4 regions of the Facivitalis istanbulensis genome follow, and region 1 is predicted to be linked to each of the others. Evidence: riboswitches for the same ligand, from Rfam matches in the RefSeq annotation. Region 1 holds a riboswitch; each other region holds the start of a gene.

Region 1 (4,890 bases):
GTCCAGGGGATGGCCATGGCTTGGATATAATGTATCAAAAGAGCGACGTTCACCTGGAGCCGATCCTATCGGGGATATTGTCCGGCGTGCGCCCGTCCGGTCCGCATCTCCGACCGCATCGTGCGGCGATCCGGCTCCTGTCGCCAACGGCGCTGTGGGTTGTCTTTCCCTCATGTCCTCTTCTCTCGCCGGGCCTGCCCGGTTGCGTCGTCCGATCCGGCGCCGGGTCGCGCTGTTGATGACGGCGCTGATCCTTGCCAATGTTGCCGCCTGGATCTGGGCCTTGACGCAGTTTGCGCACAACGGCCTGATGCTCAGCACCGCGCTGCTCGCCTACAGCCTGGGCCTTCGCCATGCGGTCGATGCCGATCACATCGCGGCGATCGACAATGTCACCCGCAAGCTGATGCAGGACGGCCAGCGGCCGGTCGCGGTCGGCCTGTGGTTCGCGATCGGCCATTCGGCGATCGTCCTGATCGCGGCAACGACGGTGGCGCTCGCCGCCAGCACGCTCGCCGATTTCGAGGCGTTCGGGCAGAGCGGGGGCACGATCGCCACCATCGTCTCGGCCAGCTTCCTGTTCGCCATCGCGATCATGAACCTCATTATCCTGCGCGACGTCTGGACCCGTTTCCGCCGGGTCGCGCGGGGCGAGCCGATGGCGGAGGACGATGCCGCCATGATGTTTTCGGGGCAGGGGCCGCTGTCGCGGCTGTTCCGCCCGCTGTTCCGGCTGATCCGGCGGAGCTGGCACATGGCCCCGCTCGGCTTTCTGTTCGGGCTGGGCTTCGACACCGCGACCGAGGTGGCGATCCTGGGCCTGTCGGGCGCGCATGCGGCGGACGGCGTGTCGCTGGGGGCGATCCTGGTCTTTCCGGTGCTGTTTGCCGTGGGCATGGCGCTGATCGACACCGCCGATGGGCTGGTGATGCTGGGCGCCTATGAATGGGCGTTCGTCCACCCGCTGCGAAAGCTCTACTACAACATGACGATCACGCTGGTTTCCGCATTGGTCGCGCTGGTCATCGGGGGGATTCAGGCCGCCGCGCTGCTCGCCGATCGCTTTGGCTGGACCGCCGCGCCGTTTCGCTATGCCGGTGCGCTGTCGGAGCATTTCAACGTGCTGGGCTTCGCGATCGTCGGCCTGTTCGTCCTGTGCTGGGGCGCGAGCTTCCTCCTGTATCGCTGGCGTGGCTTCGCGGCGATGGAAGCACGAATTGCCAAGCCCGGCGGAGCGGGATAAATGCCGCGCATCGCGGCCGAAAGGTCGCGAAGATCGCGCCGGTGCCCTCTGGGGCTTTGAAACGGGAATGGGGTGGAAATCCCCGGCTGTCCCTGCAACTGTAAGCGGTGAGCGAGCGATGCCGGTCCCAGCAAGAGGGACAGCCACTGGAGCGATCCGGGAAGGCCGCATCCTTTCGCTTCGACCCGCGAGCCAGGAGACCTGCCGGCGTCATGGTCGCTCTTGCCTGGGCCCAGGGGGTGGCCGGGGCACGGTTCTCCGTCGGAGAGCGACGAAGCCATGCGGTCGGGACCGCATCGGTCGCCGGGCATGAGGTGGACGCATTTGACCGCGCCCGTCCGCTTTCCCGACCGGCGATCCGCCCGATGTCGCTCTCGCTCGTCCGGCGCGTCGGAGACTTGTTTTGCGCGATCTGTCCAAGGTGCCCGTTACCATCGTCACCGGCTTTCTGGGCGCGGGGAAGACGACGCTCATCAGCCATCTGATCCGCAATGCCGGCGGGCGTCGCCTCGCCGTCGTCGTCAACGAGTTCGGCACGCTGGGCGTCGATGGCGATATCCTCCAGTCCTGCGCGATCCCCGACTGTCCGGCGGAGAATATCGTCGAGCTGGCCAATGGCTGCATCTGCTGCACCGTCGCCGACGACTTCATCCCGACGGTCGAAAAGCTGCTGGCGATGGAGCCGCGCCCCGATCATATCCTGATCGAGACATCGGGCCTGGCGCTGCCCAAGCCGCTGCTCAAGGCGTTCGACTGGCCCGCGATCCGCTCGCGCATCACGGTCGACGGCGTGGTGGCGCTGGCCGATGCGGAGGCGGTGGCGGCGGGCCGCTTCGCCCCCGATCTGGACGCGGTCGAGGCGCAGCGCGCCGCCGATCCCAGCCTCGACCATGAAACCCCGCTGTCCGAGGTGTTCGAGGACCAGCTTGCCTGTGCCGACCTCGTCCTGCTGACCAAGGCCGATCTGGCGGGGCCGGAGGGTGTCGCCAAGGCGCGCGCGATCATCGCCGCCGAAGCCCCGCGCCCGCTGCCGATGGTCGAGGCGGTGGACGGCATCGTCTCCGCCGGGATCGTGCTAGGCTTGGAGGCCGCCGCCGAGGACGACCTCGCCGCGCGCCCCTCGCACCATGACGGCGCGGACGATCACGAGCATGACGATTTCGACAGCATCTCGGTGATGCTGGGCGAGGTGGACAGCCCCGACGCCCTCGCCGCGCGAATCGAGACGCTGGCCGAGCAGCAGGACATCCTGCGCGTGAAGGGCTATGCGGCGGTCGCGGGCAAGCCGATGCGGTTGCTGGTGCAGGCGGTCGGTCGCCGGGTGCGGACCAGCTATGACCGTCCCTGGCGCGCGGGCGAGCCGCGCGGCACCCATCTGGTCGTCATCGCCGAGCATGACCGGATCGACCGGCCTGCGATCGAGGCCGTGCTGAAGGGCTGACGCCGTGCATCTCGTCTTTCGCGAGAGCCATGGGCTGGAGGAACAGGCGGTTCCGCAGGATCTGGGGCAGCGCCCCGGTGACGTGGTGGTGCTGTCCTTTTCCGACAGCGACCTGAGCGCCTTTGCCGCGGGCTGGCGGGCGGCCGGCTTCGGCTGGTCGTTGCGGCTCGCCAATCTGGCAGCCTTGGTCCATCCGCTGTCGGTCGATACCTATGTCGAGCAGACCCTGGTTCATGCGAAGGCGATCCTGATCCGGCTGATCGGCGGCGCGGCCTATTGGGATTATGGCCTGCGCGAAGTCGAGCGGCTGGCGCGCGAGCGGGGCATTGCGCTGGCGGTGCTGGCGGCGGACGGGCGTGAGGACCGGCGGCTGGCGGCGGCGTCGACGGTGGACGATGGGCTGCTGCGACGGCTGACCCGGCTCTGCGATGCGGGCGGGGCGCAGGCGGCCGCGATGGCGCTGGCCGCATTGTCCGCAACGCCGGTCGCGCGGGACGGCGGCTGGTCGGTGGCCCCCGTTGGCGGCTGGTCGGCGGAGGGGCCGGGGTGCCCGGCGGCGGCGATGCTGACGGTCGGGCAGCCGCGCGTGCTGATCGTCTTCTACCGCGCCTATCTGGTTGCCGCCGATCTGGAGCCGATCGCCGCGCTGCACGCTGCGCTGGTCGAGCGGGGATTCGATCCGGTCACGCTGTTCGTCCCCTCGCTCAAGGCCGAGGGGGCGGGACCATGGATCGCGCGCTGGGTAAAGGCGCTGGCCCCGGTTGCCATCGTCAACGCCACCGCCTTCTCCGCGAAGGGCGAGGACGACACCACCCCGCTCGACGGCGCGGGCGTGCCGGTGTTTCAGATCGCCCTGGCCACCAGCGATCGCGAAGGCTGGGCGGGCGCGGCACGGGGCTTGTCGCCCGCCGACCTGGCCATGCATGTCGTGCTGCCCGAGATCGACGGACGGCTGTTCGCAGGCGTGGTCAGCTTCAAGCAGGCGGGGCCGCGCGATCCCGATTTCGACCATGGCCTGCGCCTCCACCGCGCCGAGCCGGACCGGATCGCGGCGGTTGCCGATCGGGTCGCGGGCTGGGCGAAGCTGGCGGCGACGCCGGCGGGGGAGCGGCGGCTGGCGATCCTGCTCTCCACCTATCCGGGCAAGGACTGGCAGGCGGCGCATGCCGTGGGGCTGGACGGCTTTGCCTCGACGGAGGCGATTCTCGATGATCTGCGCACGGCGGGGTACGATGTGCAGGCACAGGCCGGTCTGCCCGAGGTGCTGATCCACAACCGGATCGCATGGCCGCTGTCCGCCTATCACGATGCCCTGGCCACGCTGCCCGAAGCCTTGCGCGCCGATCTCGTCGAAAGCTGGGGTGCGGTCGGGGACGATCCGCTGGTCGAGGGCGACGCTTTCCATTTTCCCGCCATCGCGCTCGGCAAGGCGATCGTTGCGCTACAACCCGAACGCGGACGGCGCGAAGCGCGGGCGGAGGCGTATCACGACCTCTCGCGTTGTCCGCGCCACAGCTACGTCGCCTTCTATCTCTGGCTGCGCGCGCAGGGGATCGATGCGCTGGTCCATGTCGGCGCGCATGGCACGCTGGAGTGGCTGCCGGGCAAGGCCGTCGCTTTGTCCGATAGCTGCTGGCCCGAGGCGCTGACCCGCGACTGGCCGGTCCTCTATCCCTTCATCGTCAACGATCCGGGCGAGGCGGCGCAGGCGAAGCGGCGGCTGGGAGCCGTCACGATCGGCCATGTCCCCCCGGCGCTGGTCCGGGCGGAGGGCGGTGCGGGGCTGGGGCGGCTGGAGGCGCTGCTCGACGAATATGCCAATGCCGATGGCCTCGACCCTGCGCGCCGCGACCGGCTGCGGGCGCTGGTCGCCGAGGAGGCCGAAAGCGTCGGGCTGGGCGAGACGCTGGGGCTGGCGGGGGCGGACGATCCGCTGGCCCGGATCGACGCCTTTGTCTGTGACGTGAAGGACAGCCAGTTCGGCGAGGGGCTGCACATCTTCGGCCGGGGCGCGCAGGGCGCGGCGGAGCGGGCCGGTTTGCTGGCCGGGCTGAACGGGCGGCGGGTCGCGGCGGGACCGTCGGGATCGCCCTATCGAGGGCGCGCCGACGTGCTGCCCACGGGCCGCAACCTCTATGCCATCGATCCCCGCGCGGTGCCGAGCCGGGCGGCGCAGACGCAAGGGATCAAGCTGGCCGAGGAACTG
Region 2 (4,890 bases), on a different contig from region 1:
GATGACCAATCGCGACTGGTGGCCCAGCCGCCTTGACCTGACCGCGCTCCGCCAGCATGAGGACACGCGCGCCAATCCTTATGGCGCGGACTATGATTATGTGAAGGAATTCAACAGTCTGGACCTCGCCGCGGTCAAGGCTGACATTCGCCGCGTGCTGCACACGTCGCAGCCCTGGTGGCCGGCCGATTATGGCAATTACGGACCCTTCTTCATCCGCATGGCCTGGCACAGCGCGGGGACCTATCGCGCGGGCGACGGCCGGGGCGGTTCGGACGGTGGCGAGCAGCGGTTCGATCCGCTGAATAGCTGGCCCGACAATGTCAGCCTGGACAAGGCGCGGCGACTCGTGTGGCCGATCAAGCAGAAATATGGCCGCAAGCTGAGCTGGGGCGACCTGATGGTCCTCAGCGGCAATGTCGCGCTGGAGGATATGGGCTTCAAGACGGTCGGCTTCGCCGGCGGTCGTGTCGACGCATGGCAGCCGGATGTCGTCTTCTGGGGCCCTGAGCTCAAGATGATGGGCAGCGAGCGCACCAATCCGGACGGGACGCTCAAGGGGCCGCTGGCCGCTACCACCATGGGCCTCATCTATGTCAACCCGGAAGGACCGGGCGGCAATCACGATCCGATCGGCGCTGCCGCCGATATCCGTCGCGCCTTTGGCAACATGGCGATGGACGACGAGGAGACGCTGGCGCTGATCGCGGGCGGGCATACTTTCGGCAAGGCGCATGGCGCGCATCCCGCGGACAAGTGTCTGGGGGCCGCGCCGACGGTCGGCGCGATCGAGCAGCAGGGCCTGGGCTGGGCCAACAAGTGCGGCAAGGGCAATGCCGAGGACACGATCACCTCGGGCCTGGAAGGCGCCTGGTCGGCGGAGCCGACCAAGTTCACCACCCAGTATATCGACAATCTGCTCAATTATGACTGGGTGAAGGTCAAGAGCCCGGCGGGCGCGACCCAGTGGGTTCCGCCGGGCGGTGCCGCCGCGAATCTGGTGCCCGACGCGCATGTGCCGGGCCTGCGTCACGCGCCGATCATGTTCACCACCGACATCGCGCTGAAGGACGATCCCGGCTTCCACAAGATCCTGGTCAGCTGGCAGAAGAATCCCGAGCTGTTCAGCAAGGCCTTCGCCCGCGCCTGGTTCAAGCTGACCCATCGCGATCTCGGCCCGCGCGCCCGCTATCTGGGCAATGAGGTGCCGAGCGAGACCTATAAGTGGCAGGATCCGCTGCCCGCCGCGAGCTTCGCGCCGATCGGCGAGGAGGATCAGGCCCGGTTGAAGACGATGGTCCTGGGCTCGGGCCTGTCGGGTCCGGCGCTGATCCGTGCCGCCTGGGCGTCGGCCTCGACCTTCCGCAGCACCGATATGCGCGGTGGGGCGAATGGCGCGCGGGTGCGGCTCGATCCGCAGCAGGGCTGGGCGGTCAACGATCCGGCCGAGCTGAAGATGGTGCTCGCCAAGCTGGACGCGGTCCGCCAGGACTTCGCGAAGAGCGGGCGGCAGGTGTCGATGGCCGACCTGATCGTGCTGGGCGGCAATGCGGCGGTCGAGCAGGCGGCGCAGCGCGGCGGCATGGCCGTGCACATCCCGTTCCGGCCCGGTCGCGTCGACGCGGTGCAGGCGCAGACGGATGTCGCGTCCTTCGCGCGTCTGGAGCCGGTCGCCGATGGCTTCCGTAACTATTACGGACCCAAGGCGGAGGTCAGCGGCCCCGTGGCGTTGGTCGACAAGGCCGATTCGCTCGACCTGACCGTGCCCGAGATGACCGTGCTGGTCGGCGGGATGCGCGTGCTCGGCGCGAACAGCGGCGGGTCGAAGAATGGCGTGCTGACCACCCGGCCGGGAACGCTCAGCAACGATTTCTTCGTCAATCTGCTGACGATGGATACGGTGTGGAGCAAGGCGGCGACGCCGGGCCTGTATGAGGGCAAGGATCGCGCGACGGGGGCGGCCCGCTGGACCGCGACGCCGGTCGACCTGATCTTCGGTTCCAATTCCGAACTGCGCGCGGTGGCGGAGGTCTATGCCTCCGACGACGCCAAGCAGAAGTTCGTGACCGATTTCGTCGCCGCCTGGACGAAGGTGATGAACGCGGATCGCTTCTGATCCCGGACGGCCCGGCGGGTCCATCCCGCCGGGCCGTGACGGGGATGTCAGCGTCGCCGTGACGTCGTTCGCGACCGGGTCGCCTCCGTTCGGGGCGGCTCGGTCGATTCCACCAGTTCGACGACCTCGAACGCATAGCCCGCCCAACCGCGCTGGCGCACCGCCTCGGCCATGGCGGCATCCTTGCTACCCGCGTCCTTGCGCGACTTGGCATGGCCCCAGAACACCTCGGTGCGTCCATCGCCCAGGTCGGCGACGATCCGCCAATAATGGGTGAAGGGCGCGGCGGTCGGGCCGATCGTCTTCACATAGCCGTCCGCCATGGTCGCGGTCAGGTAGCGGGTCTTGCGTGCCATGCCCGCTGATAGCGCGAAACCGCGCGGTGCGGCATCGCCTTGACGGCCCCGCGCAAATCTTTCAGTCAGTTCGCGGCCGGAATATTCCGGCCATGATCGCGCCGGTTCTCCCCATAAAGGAGATGAAATGGGAACGCGGTGAGGGGAGGCGACTTCCCGAATCCGGGGCTGTCCCTGCAACTGTAAGCGGTGAGCGGATGAACGGGGGACGGTGAATGCCGTCCCGGCCACTGGCGCAAGCTGGGAAGGCGTTCAGCCCGTGTCGACCCGTGAGCCAGGAGACCTGCCGGCGTCAGGTCGCTCATGCCCGGCCCAGGGGGTGGTCGAGGCTAGGTCTTTTCCGACGAGCGACGCCCAAGGTGGCGGAGGCGCATGGGGGGCCATGGCGAGTGCGGAAAATCGCGTCGATCGTGCGCATGGCACCCGGCTGTCCGGCGACGGACGGAAGGCACTCGGCTTGTTCGCGACAAGACGCTATAGGCATTAAAATGATATATCATAACATTATCAGCGCGGTTCCGTTGAGGCTGTGCGGAGGACTTGCGCTGGCGCTGGGCGCCGGCGTGCCGGGGACGGCAGCGGTGGCGGTCCAGCCGCACGATGATCGCGCGGGCGAGACGCAGCGCGCGGAGAGCGGTCAGGGCGACGGCACGATCCTGGTGATCGGCGCGCGTGAGAAGCAGGCGATGGACCAGCCCAATGCGACCGCCAGCCGCCTGGGGCTGACCCCGCTGGAAACGCCCGCCAGCATCGCGTCGCTCGACGGAGCGATGATCCGCGCGCGTGGCGACCAGTCGATCGTCGAGGCGACGACCCGCGCCCCGGGCCTGTCGAGCGTCGCCAATCCGGGCAATGGCGGCACCGCGCTGGCGGCGCGCGGCTTTTCCGGCCAGGGGTCGGTGCTGCAACTGATCGACGGGGTGCGACTGTTCCCGGCGGCGGGAACGATCACCTTCCCGACCGATCCGTGGATGATCGAGCGGATCGACGTGCTGAGCGGTCCGGCGTCGGTGCTGTACGGCCAGGGCGCGCTGGGCGGCGCGGTCAATGTCGTGATGCGCAAGCCCGACACGGAGCGTATCGAAGGGCAGGCCGAGATCGGCTATGGCGCGCAGGACAGTTTCCGCGCGGCGGCGGGCATCGGCGGTCCGGCGAGCGAAAGCCTGGCCTATCGGTTCGACGCCAGTTACCGGCGGTCGGACGGCTATGTCGACCGGGGCGGTTCGCGCAGCTTCGCCCTGTCGGGCACGCTGCGCTGGACCCCGGACCCCACATTGGTGGTGACGCTGCGAGGCGATCATGGCAACCAGCGGCCGACCGGCTCTTTCGGTACACCCTTGATCGACGGCCGGCTGGACCTGCGGGTGCGCGACCGGAACTATAATGTCGAGGATGCGCGGATGCGCTTCGTCGACGATCGCGCCTCGCTCCAGATCGACTGGACGCCGAGCAGCGCGATCAGCGTGTCCAACCTGGCCTATTACCTGACCAGCGATCGCTTCTGGCGCAATCTGGAAAGCTATTGCTGGGTCGCGCGGACCGGACAGTGCGCGGACGGGTCGGCGGGGACGCCCGGCACGGTCCGGCGGAGCAGCAATTACGGCATTCGCCACGACCAGCAGCAATGGGGCGATCAGGCGAGCGTGACGTGGCGCAGCGGTCTGGCACCGGGGATCACCAATGCGCTGGTCCTGGGCATCGACGCCAATCTGGTGCGCTTCACGCATGAGAATGATTTCGGATCGGATGCGCAGGTCGACGCGGTCGATCCCTTCGCCTTCGCGCCCGGCCGTTTCCTGGATACGCAGGGAATCGCGCCGCGTTATCGCACCCGCACCACCGCGCTGGCCGTGTTTGCCGAGGACCGGGTGGCGCTGGGCCGGCACTGGTCGGTGGTCGGCGGTTTCCGCTATGAGGAGGATGAGGTGCGGCGCTGGGCGATCAGCTATCCCGGCGGCACGCGGACCGATCGGTTCGCCTTTGAAAAGACGTTCCGCAACGCGACCTGGCGTGTCGGCACCGTCTATCAGCCGAGCGCGACCCTGTCCTTCTACGGCCAATATGCCACGGGCGTCGATCCGCTCGCGACGCTGACCACCGTGGCGACGGGCCAGGTCTCGTTCGGCAATGCGCGCGGCCATCAGGTCGAGGCGGGGGCCAAATGGCTGTTCCTGAACGGCCATGGCAGCGCGACGCTGGCCGCGTATCGCATCGTCAAGACCGGCCTGCTGGCGCAGCGCACCCTGTCCAGCCCGATCGAGCAGGTCGGCCAGCGATCGGCGCAGGGGATCGAGGCGGCGGTGGCGCTCGACCTGCCGCAGGGTTTCGGCATCGACGCCAACGGCACGGTGCTGGATGCGCGGTTCGATGATTTCCGATCGGGCGGTACGGACTTTACCGGTCGGACTCCACCCAACG
Region 3 (4,890 bases), on a different contig from region 1:
GCGACCGGCTGACCCCGCCACGATTGTCCATGCCCGAGGCGGTGTTGCCCAGCACCTCCATGCCGTTGAGCTGGGTCCGCGTGAAATCCGCGCCCAGGCCGCGCAACGCGATCTGGCGGCCCTCGCCCGAATCGCGCGTGATCGTGATGCCGGGGACACGCTGGAGCGATTCGGCGAGGTTCAGGTCGGGAAAGGCCGCGATGTCGGAGGCGAGGATGTCGTCCTCCGCGCCGACCGCGCGCCGCTTGAGATCCTGTGCCGCCGTCAGGCTGCTGCGATAGCCGGTGACGACGATGTCGCCGTCATGGCCCAGCGGATCGCGCTCACCCGCGCCGATGGCCAGCGCGAATACGGGTGCGGCGGCGACACGGGCGGCGGGCGGGCGCGGCCCCGCGCCATCGGCCCGCAGGATGAGAACGCCATCGGTCATGACCGGCCGCAGGCGGGTGCCGCGCAGCAGGACGGCGAGCGCGGCGCGCGGCGTATACCGGCCGGTCACGCCCTGTGTCTGCCGCTGCCCGATCAGCGCGGGCGAGGCGACGACCTGGATGCCCGTGACGTTCGAATAGGTCGACAGCGCCGAGGCGAGGCTACCCGCCGGTATCGCGAAAGCAAAAGTGCCCGCCGCAGGGCCCGCGGGCTGCCCCTGTGCCACGGCCGGCGCGACGCAGGTCGCCGCCGCCAGGATGTATACAGATGCTCCACCAAACCGCTTCATCGTGATCGTCCCCCAATCCGGCGCATCGGCGCGCCACCAAGCGGAAGACGGATCAGCGGGCACGATCCGGACAATGTTTTTTAGCGACCAGCGCCGTTCAGCGCATGGGCTTCAGCGTTATCCCGTCCGGCTCCTCGACCACCCTGAATCCGAGTTCCGCGCCGATGGCGCGCAGCAGTTGCTGGGGGCGATCGGTACGGAAGCGCCCGAAGACCTGCATCGACGCGAGCGGCTCGCCGGGCATGACGACGCGGGTATCGCCCTCGCGGCGCAGCACCTCGACCAGATCGTCGAGCCGCATCCCGGCGGTATCGATCCATCCCTCCCGCCAGTCGGGCAGCGACGGATCGAACCGCACCGGCCGCTCCGGGACACCGTTGCGCATATTGCTGCGATACCCCGCCGGGACCACGACGCCGCGCGGCGATCCGGCGGGGTCGAAGCCCACCGCGCCGCGATAGACCGCCAGCGAAACCTGCCGCCGGGTCATGCCGAGGTCGAAGGCGGTACCGAGCACCCGCGCGTCCGCCCCGCCCGCATGGACGACGAACGGGCGGGAGGGATCGTGCCGCACGTCGAAAAAAGCCTGGCCGGCGAGGAGCCGGGCGCTGCGTCCGCCGGCGGAATAGACGATGCGGACCCGCGTCGCCCCGTCCAGCCTGACCGAGGAGCCATCCGCCAGCGTCACCGCGGCTTTCTCGCCCGCGCGGGTCGCCAGGGTGCGCGCCCATGACCCGGGCGCTACGGGCGTCGGCGACGGTCCTTCGCGGGTCATAAGCAACAGCGCGGCGACGGCCAGTATCGTCCCGCCGCCCGCCGCGACACCGCGTCGGCGCCGCCGCAGCGCGCGCACCTGCTCGTCGGACAGGCGGACGCAGCGCGCCGCCGCCTCATGCAGCGCGTTGGAGAAAACGGACTCGTCGACCGGCATCGGCTCGCGCCCCGCCGCGTCGTTCCGGGGAGTCATGCGCCACCGTCCATGGTGAAGCCACGCTTCGCCATGGCCGTGCGCAGATCGTTCAGCGCGCGGACGACATGCTTTTCGACCGCCGCCACGCTCATGTCGAGACTGTGCGCGATATCGGCCGTGCTGACGCCGTCGACCCGCTTTCGCAGGAAGATCTCGCGCCGCAATGGCGGCATCCGGTCCAGCGCCTGGGCCAGGATCGCCACCGCCCGGCGAAATGCCAGGACATGGTCGGCCGTCGGCTGCGGACAGACCATGTCGTCATTAAGTTCCGCCGGTGCCCTCCGGCTGGCGGTGCGGTGATGGTCGAGCAGCAGATTGCGCGCGATCGCGAAACACAATGCCTTCAGATTGTCGATCCGCGCCGCCGGATAGCCCAGCAGGCGCAGCAGCGTTTCCTGCGCGATATCCTCGCCATCGGCGTGCTGATCGACCCGTCCGTGGATGAAGCTGCGCAGCGCACGCATCAACGCGGCATCGGGACAGGCCACCGACGATGCCAGATCGGACACCGGGAAATGGGCGGTGGAGCCGGGATATTTTGCGCTGCTCACCTACCCCTCCCCGACCAGTCGTGTCGGCGGCCGCTCTACGGGCGCATCGTGAAGGCCGGATGACAATCGCTGCGGGCGCATATCCTCCGCCGGAACCGCCACGCACGCACGGTGATGGCCGCGCCTCTCACACAACAAATAAGGATATAAAGATATCTTTATATCCTTATTGACAGCAAGGCCGGGATGGTGTTGAACCAGCCTTGTCGAGGTTCCCCATCCCAGGCATGGCGATGGGGCTAAGACGGGAAGCCGGTGGTGTCCTTCGGGGCAGAATCCGGCGCTGCCCCCGCAACTGTAAGCGGCGAGCGGCGGTTCCATTTCGTGTCACGGGGCTTTGCAAGAGGCCCGGGAAGGCCGGAGCCACCGCGTTGACCCGTGAGCCAGGAGACCTGCCTCCGACGCCATAACGTTCCTCGGACGGGGGTTCCTCCGGTGGATCGCGCTTGACGCAAGGACCGGGGCGAACGCCCTCCGGGCCTGTCCACGCCTTGCGCGCTCTTCCTTGCCCCCTGCCCTCAAAAGCAGGTGAGTCATGACGAATAGCGGGTTCACATTCACGATACACAGCATCCCGTTCGACGAGGATTATCGTCCCGCCGACAGCACGCGCATCACGACCAATTTCGCCAATCTGGCCCGTGGAGAATGCCGCCAGGACAATCTTCGGGCGACGTTGGCGATGATCGACCACCGCTTCAACACACTGATCCCTTGGGACAATCCCGCCGGGGATCGCTATACGGTCGAACTCCGGATCATCTCCGCCGCGATCAGGGTCGGCGCCGACGAACGGGGCGAATCCTTTCCGCTGATCGAAATCCTGCACACGGGCATCATCGACCGGAGCAACGGCGAACGCATCGACGGGATCGTCGGCAACAACTTCTCATCCTATGTCCGGGATTATGATTTCAGCATCCTGCTGCCGAACCATCTCGCGCTGGGCGGCGATGGCGGGACGCCGGACCGCTTCGGCGACCTGCACGGCAATCTGTTCAAGCATTTCCTGCAATCCAGCGCCTATCAGGATCATTTCAGAAAGCCCCCGGTCATCTGCCTGAGCGTATCGAGCAAAGAGACCTATCACCGGACGGCGAACATCCATCCCATTCTTGGCGTCGAGTACAGGAACGACAGATTCTCGCGCACCGACCAGTATTTCGAGAAGATGGGAATGACGGTGCGGTATTTCATGCCGCCGTACAGCGTTGCGCCCCTGGCCTTCTACCATATCGGCGACCTGCTCAACGACTATAGCAATATCGAGCTGGCCAGCACGATCAGCACGATGGAAACCTTCCAGAAGATCTACCGGCCCGAAATATACAATGCCAATTCGGTCGCCAGCGCGCATTACCGGCCCAGCCTGAACTATCAGGACCATTCCCTGACCCGCATCGTCTATGATCGCGAGGAGCGCAGCAGGCTGGCCGTCGCGCAGGGGAAATTTGCCGAGGCGCATTTCATCAGGCCGCATGGCGCGATGCTCGAACGCTGGTCCGCGACCTGCGGCCTCTGATCTGCACGAACGACACAAGGTATTGCATCATGACGATATTGTTGCCGACGACGACCACGGGCAGCCTGCCAAAGCCGTCCTGGCTCGCCCAACCCGAAACGCTCTGGTCGCCCTGGAAACTGGACGGCGAAGAACTGGTCGCGGGCAAGCAGGACGCGCTGCGCCTGGCGGTGGACGATCAACGGCAGGCCAGCATCACGATCATCGGCGACGGCGAACAGACACGCCAGCATTTCGTCACCACGTTCATCGAGCATCTGAGCGGCGTCGATTTCGCGAAGCGCGAGACAGTACGCATCCGCAACCGCTATGATGCCAGCGTCCCGACGGTCGTCGGTGCCGTCGCGCGTCCGCGCCCGGTCTTTGTCGAGGATGCCCGCTTCCTGCGCGCGCAGACCGATCAGCCGATCAAATGGACCCTGCCCGGCCCGATGACGATGATCGATACGCTCTACGACGCCCATTACCGGAGCCGCGAGAAGCTGGCCTGGGAATTCGCCAGGATCCTGAATGAGGAAGCCCGGGAATTGGAAGCCGTCGGCGTCGACATCATCCAGTTCGACGAGCCCGCATTCAACGTCTTCTTCGACGAGGCCAACGACTGGGGAATCGCGACGCTGGAAAAAGCGGCCGAAGGGCTCCGGGCCGAAACCGCCGTGCACATCTGCTATGGCTATGGCATCAAGGCCAACACCGACTGGAAGAAGACGCTCGGCGCCGAATGGCGGCACTATGAGCAGACCTTCCCCAGGCTGCGAAAGTCCAGCATCGATATCATCTCGCTCGAATGCCAGAATTCCCGCGTTCCGATGGATCTGATCGAACTCATTCGCGGCAAGAAGGTGATGGTCGGCGCGATCGACGTGGCCACCAGCATCGTCGAGACGCCGGAGCAGGTCGCCGACACGCTGCGCCAGGCGCTGCGGTACGTCGATGCCGACAAGCTCTATCCCGCCACCAACTGCGGCATGGCCCCCCTCCCCCGCGCCGTCGCGCGCGGCAAGCTGGAGGCCCTGGCCGCCGGGGCAGCGATCGTCCGCGGCGAACTGGCGGCCTGACCCACCGGGCAGAACCGCGCGATCGGGGAGTGCGAATGTCCGTCACGGCACCCGCACTCCCCCGTTCCATC
Region 4 (4,890 bases), on a different contig from region 1:
CGACATCGGGCTTGCGGTAGCTGAGCGTCGTCGGTTCGCGCACCAGATTGCGCGCGCCCGCCGCCTGAAGAATGATGTCATACAGCGTGCCCTGTCCGGCCGCGAAGCCGGTGCGGTCCCAGGCGACGACCTTGATCGGGGGCCCCGGGGCGCGGGCCAGCGCCGCCAGCTGCGCGTCCATCCTGGCGATCAGCGCCTCGCCACGCGCGCGCTCGTCCACCGCCGCGGCGACCTGTCGGGTGATGCGGCGGATGTCGTCGATGCTGTTCGCATGGTCGACCTCGATCATCGGATAGCGCAGGCGCGTCAACATGCCGCGCAGGGCGGGCGTCGTGAAGGTCCCGGCGATCACCAGGTCCGGCTTCTGCGCCAGCACCTCTTCGGCCAGCCCGCGATTCACCCGGACCCGCTTCGCCGCGGCGGCCATGACCGAGCTGCCCGGATCGCGCGACAACCAGCTGACCGAGGCGATCCGCTCGGGCGGCAGTAGCGCCAGGACGAGCTGGTCGGTGCACTGGTTCATGCTCATCACCGCCAGCGGATGCCGCCGGGGCGCGGGGATGGCCGATCCGCCGCCGCTACAGCCGCCCGCCAGGACGGGCAACGTCAGCGCGAGCAGGATCGACCGGAGCCGCATCAGAAGCGGACCCGCATCCCGCCATAGGCGGCCCGGCCGGGGGTCGCGAAGCTGAACACTTCCTCATAGCGTTCGTCGAACAGGTTCTCGACGCGGCCGAACACCGAGACCCGGTTCGTCAGCTTGTAGTCGGCGTTGAGGTTGACCAGGACGAATTCCTGCATCGACACGCGGACCGGCACATAGCTCGGATCGGTATAGGCGACGTCCGTGTTGCGTCCGTTGTACCGCATGGTCAGGGTGCCGCTGAACCGCTGGTCGGCGCTGAACACGGTGGTGTTCAGGCTGGCGACGTGCTTGGGGCGACGGACCTCCTCCATCCCGTTTTCGCGGGCATGGAGATAGGTATAGGCAAGGTCGAACTTGATCTGCGGGATCGGTCGCGCCGACACGAACGCCTCGACGCCATGCTGTCGCGATTTCGTCGTGCGGTTCGACGGCGTCGCGATAAAGGCCGGGGCGGGATAGGCCGTGTAGATCTCGTCTTCGAGCTGGCTGTCGAAATAGGTCGCGCCGATCGTCGCCTTGCCGCCGGCGAAGTCCTGATCGACGCCGGCCTCCCATCCTTTCGACTTTTCGGGCCGCAGGTTCGGATTGCCGATATAGCGGCCGTCGGCATAGCCATAGAGTTCGAAATAGCCCGGATTCTTGACGCCGGTTCCATAGGCGCCCCGCACGCGCAGGCCGAAGGGCAGGCGGTATCCGGCCTGGGCGCGCCAGGTCGTCGCATCGGCGAAGCGGTTATTCTCGTCGCGGCGGATGCTCGCGCCCGCCGAGAAGGCATTGTCGACGGTCAGTTCATACTGGCCGACAAAGCCCCAATTGTCGGTCGAGCGGCGGCCCTGGAAGGCGAAGGAGGATGGCGTCGTGTTCTGGAATTCTTCCCGCTCGAAATCGACCGCGCCGGTCACCCGGTTGACGATGCGATCGGTGCCGAAGCGGTAGCTGGTCTCGAACGTGCCCTTGTAGCGGCGTCCCTTGTCGCCATAGTCGAAGCCCCGGGCCTTGTAGCCGCGCCGCGTCGTGTCGGCGAACTGCCCCGTCAGGGCGTTGGTCCAGCGGCCGTCCGCCAGCGCCAGCTCGGCGCGGGCCAGACCGTAAAACGCCTCGTTGACGAAGCGCACGCCGGGGCTGTCGACGGTATAGCCGAACCGCGGACTGGCGGGATCATTCTCGCTGTTGTTCGTGTCGGCGGCGGTGTTGCTGTAGCGGCCGACGCCGGTGAGCTTGAAAATGGCGGACGGCGTCCATGTGACCTTGCCGCTGGCCCCGACGCTGGTCGACCCGATATCGCGGGTGCCACCCCGCGCCGTCGGTGTGCCATCGGTCCGATAAAGCGAGCCGGACAGGGCGTAATCGAGCGTGTCGGTGAAGCCCGCCGCCCGCGCGCCTCCGGAGAAGGTGCCGAACGAACCGCCCTCGGCCCGTGCCGAAAGGCCCGGCGCCTCGCGGCCGGTCAGCGTGATATACTGGATGACGCCGCCGATCGCGTCCGATCCGTAGAGCGAGGATTGCTGCCCGCGCAGCACCTCGACCTTCGCCGCCTCGTCGGCGATCAACGTGCCGAAGTCAAATTCGCCATAATAAGGGTCCGACGCCTTGATGCCGTCGATCAGGACCAGGACATGGTTGCCCTCGCTGCCCCGAATGCGGATCTGGGTCTGGCCGCCGATCGCGCCGGTCCGGCTGACCGCGACGCCGGGCACGTCGCGCAGCACGTCGGACACGATGCGCGTCTGTCGTTCCCGCAGATCCTCGTTCGTGATGAGCGTGACCGAGGCGGGCAGGGTCTTCACCTCGGTCCCGTCTCCCGAGCGCGACGCGGTCACGACGATGTCGTTCCCGGCGGCATCCCGGGTGGGCAGCGTCGGATTGCTCTGCGCCATCACGGGCATGGCGACCGTCCCCGATAGCGTCAATGTCAGCAGCGATATGAATGTCCTGGTCATGCCTGTTCCCCCCGCGTCGAGTCGCAAAGACGTGGCGGGGCCGTCCGCACACGCGAACGCCGGCGCGCGAGGACGGGCGAACGCGGTGCCCGCCATCCCACGGCCGTCTGCGGCCCCGGGCCGCGCCGCTTTCGTCGCTCGAACGGAAGGTTCCGTGCCGTGGCCATTCCCTGGACCCAGGCATTGAGCGACCCACGCCGGCAGGTCTCCTGGCTCGCGGGTCGTCGCCCGATGCGCGCCTTCCCAGGTTGCCCCAGTGGCTGCCCGGCGCTTTCGGCCGGTGCATGCGCATCGTGCTCGCCGCTCACAGTTGCAGGGACAGCTGCGGATTGGGGCGGCCTCGCACCGCCCGCACCGCATTCCCGTTTTCATCCCCTTTCGGGGAACCGGCGCGATCTGTCGTCCCGATTTGGCCGGAACGACGGATCGCCTGTATCCGAATTCGACCGGTTGGCCAATATGAACCCGATGGGACCGGCGCAATTGCCCCGCCCAGGGCCCCAAGGGAACATGGCCATAGGGGCTATTGACTATCACTCGCAACATTCATAGGCGATGTCCCACGCAACCTGGGGGAAATCATGTCGAGTATCTTCGTGGCGGTCGCTGCCTTCGTCGCAGCGGCCCCGGCGGACGCGTCGTCCGTCGAACATGCGGCTGCCACCGCCGCTGAGGTGAATACGGATCAGCGGCACCGGGAGCCCGAGATCATCGTCGTCGGGCAGCGCGACCCGGCGGCCCCGCCACCGCCCTATGCTGGCGGACAGGTCGCCTCCGGCGCGCGCAACGGCCTGCTCGGCAATACCGACATCACCAAATCCCCGTTCAGCATCGCCAGCTATACCGAACAGTTCATGCTCGACCGGCAGGCGGATACCGCGTCGGAGGCACTGGCCCTCGACCCGTCGGTCCGCGCGACGCAGGGCAGCGGCGCGCCGTTCGACACCTTCTACATTCGCGGCTTCCCGATCAACGAAGGCACCAGCGGTGAAATCGCGTTCGACGGTACGTTCGGCGTCGCCCCCAGCTTTCGCATCTTCACCGACTATGCCGAACGGGTCGAGGTGCTGAAGGGGCCATCGGCGGCGATCACCGGCATGTCGCCCAATGGCGGGATCGGCGGCACGGTGAACATCGTTCCCAAAAGCGCCGAGGGTCGGCTGCGCCGGTTCACGGTCGATTATGGTTCGGCCCTGCGTTTCGGCGCACAGGCCGATGTCGCCCAGCGTTTCGGTGCCGGAGAGGCCTGGGGCGTGCGCGCGATCGCGTCGGTCCGCGACGGCAACACGCCCTTCGACCATCAGGACGAACATAGCAGCGTGGGCGCGCTGGCGCTGGACTATCGCGGCAGCCGGCTGCGGGCCTCGCTCCACGTCGTGGCGCAGACCGACCGGTTCGTCGCCCCCTTGCGTCCCTATTTCGCGTTGGCCGGGGTGGCCATTCCCGATGCGCCCGATGGCCGCCGTAATCCGACGCAGCGCTGGGAATATTCGCATATCGACGATTATGGCGTGCTGGCCCGCGTCGACTACAAGATCAACGATGCGATCACCCTGTTCGCCGCCGCCGGTGGACGGCGCAGCACCGTCGATCGCTTCTTCGCCTCCGCGCGCGTGATCGCCAGCAGCGACGGGCGGACACAGACCGCGCCGCAGCTTTACGAGATGGACATCGACGCCCGCGTGGCCGAAGCGGGGCTGAGGGCCAAGTTCGACACCGGGCCGATCGCGCACCAGTTCGTCGTGCAGGCCAATGTGTATGACGAGGATACGACGCGATATCTCTCGGCCGTTGCCGGGGCCTATGGCGGCAATCTCTATCGGCCCGCCCCGGCGCTGTATCAGGCACCGGTACGGCGCGGCGACCGCCCGCGCCTGTCCGACAGCACGCTGAAGGGCGTGACCGTCGCCGATGTCCTGTCCGCATGGGATGAAACCATCCTGCTGACCATCGGCGCGCGGCGGCAGAATATCCGCGCCAACAACTATGTCGCCAATGTCGGCACGCTGTCCGCCGCCTATGACCGGAGCGCGACGACGCCGTTCGTCGGGCTGGTGGTGCGTCCGGTGCGCGGAATCTCGCTCTACGGCAATCATGTCGAAGGACTGAGCCGTGGCGATGTCGCGCCGGCGCTGGCGAGCAATGCGGGCGAAATCCTCGCCCCCTATGTCGCCCGGCAGATCGAGGCGGGCATGAAGTTCGATTTCGGCAGGATCGGGGGATCGATCGGCGCGTTCCGCATCACCCGCCAGATCGGCGAACTGGCGGGCGGCCTCTATGGCCAGACCGGCGAACAGCGCGTGC

Evidence for each region. A riboswitch is a leader RNA that binds a small molecule or an ion and turns the genes downstream of it on or off. The one in region 1 is predicted to bind cobalamin.
Region 2: linked by a shared signal. The riboswitch ahead of RN629_RS13235 (TonB-dependent receptor) and the one ahead of cobW (cobalamin biosynthesis protein CobW) in region 1 are both predicted to bind cobalamin.
Region 3: linked by a shared signal. The riboswitch ahead of RN629_RS11725 (DUF1852 domain-containing protein) and the one ahead of cobW (cobalamin biosynthesis protein CobW) in region 1 are both predicted to bind cobalamin.
Region 4: linked by a shared signal. The riboswitch ahead of RN629_RS14215 (TonB-dependent receptor plug domain-containing protein) and the one ahead of cobW (cobalamin biosynthesis protein CobW) in region 1 are both predicted to bind cobalamin.

Annotation. Positions count from the first base shown of each region.
Region 1 is NZ_JAVSCQ010000025.1:49,699-54,588, reverse strand. Features, by position in the region: gene RN629_RS13845 (HoxN/HupN/NixA family nickel/cobalt transporter) at 173-1,243, shown strand; cobalamin riboswitch at 1,266-1,466, shown strand; gene cobW (cobalamin biosynthesis protein CobW) at 1,647-2,684, shown strand; gene cobN (cobaltochelatase subunit CobN) at 2,689-4,890, shown strand, end outside.
Region 2 is NZ_JAVSCQ010000023.1:53,735-58,624, reverse strand. Features, by position in the region: gene katG (catalase/peroxidase HPI) at 1-2,116, shown strand, start outside; gene RN629_RS13240 (hypothetical protein) at 2,164-2,472, opposite strand; cobalamin riboswitch at 2,558-2,777, shown strand; gene RN629_RS13235 (TonB-dependent receptor) at 2,961-4,890, shown strand, end outside.
Region 3 is NZ_JAVSCQ010000018.1:58,766-63,655, reverse strand. Features, by position in the region: gene RN629_RS11740 (TonB-dependent receptor) at 1-718, opposite strand, end outside; gene RN629_RS11735 (FecR family protein) at 816-1,685, opposite strand; gene RN629_RS11730 (RNA polymerase sigma factor) at 1,682-2,239, opposite strand; cobalamin riboswitch at 2,432-2,653, shown strand; gene RN629_RS11725 (DUF1852 domain-containing protein) at 2,775-3,761, shown strand; gene RN629_RS11720 (methionine synthase) at 3,791-4,819, shown strand; gene prpB (methylisocitrate lyase) at 4,889-4,890, opposite strand, start outside.
Region 4 is NZ_JAVSCQ010000027.1:22,862-27,751, forward strand. Features, by position in the region: gene RN629_RS14210 (ABC transporter substrate-binding protein) at 1-637, opposite strand, end outside; gene RN629_RS14215 (TonB-dependent receptor plug domain-containing protein) at 637-2,586, opposite strand; cobalamin riboswitch at 2,769-2,991, opposite strand; gene RN629_RS14220 (TonB-dependent receptor) at 3,168-4,890, shown strand, end outside.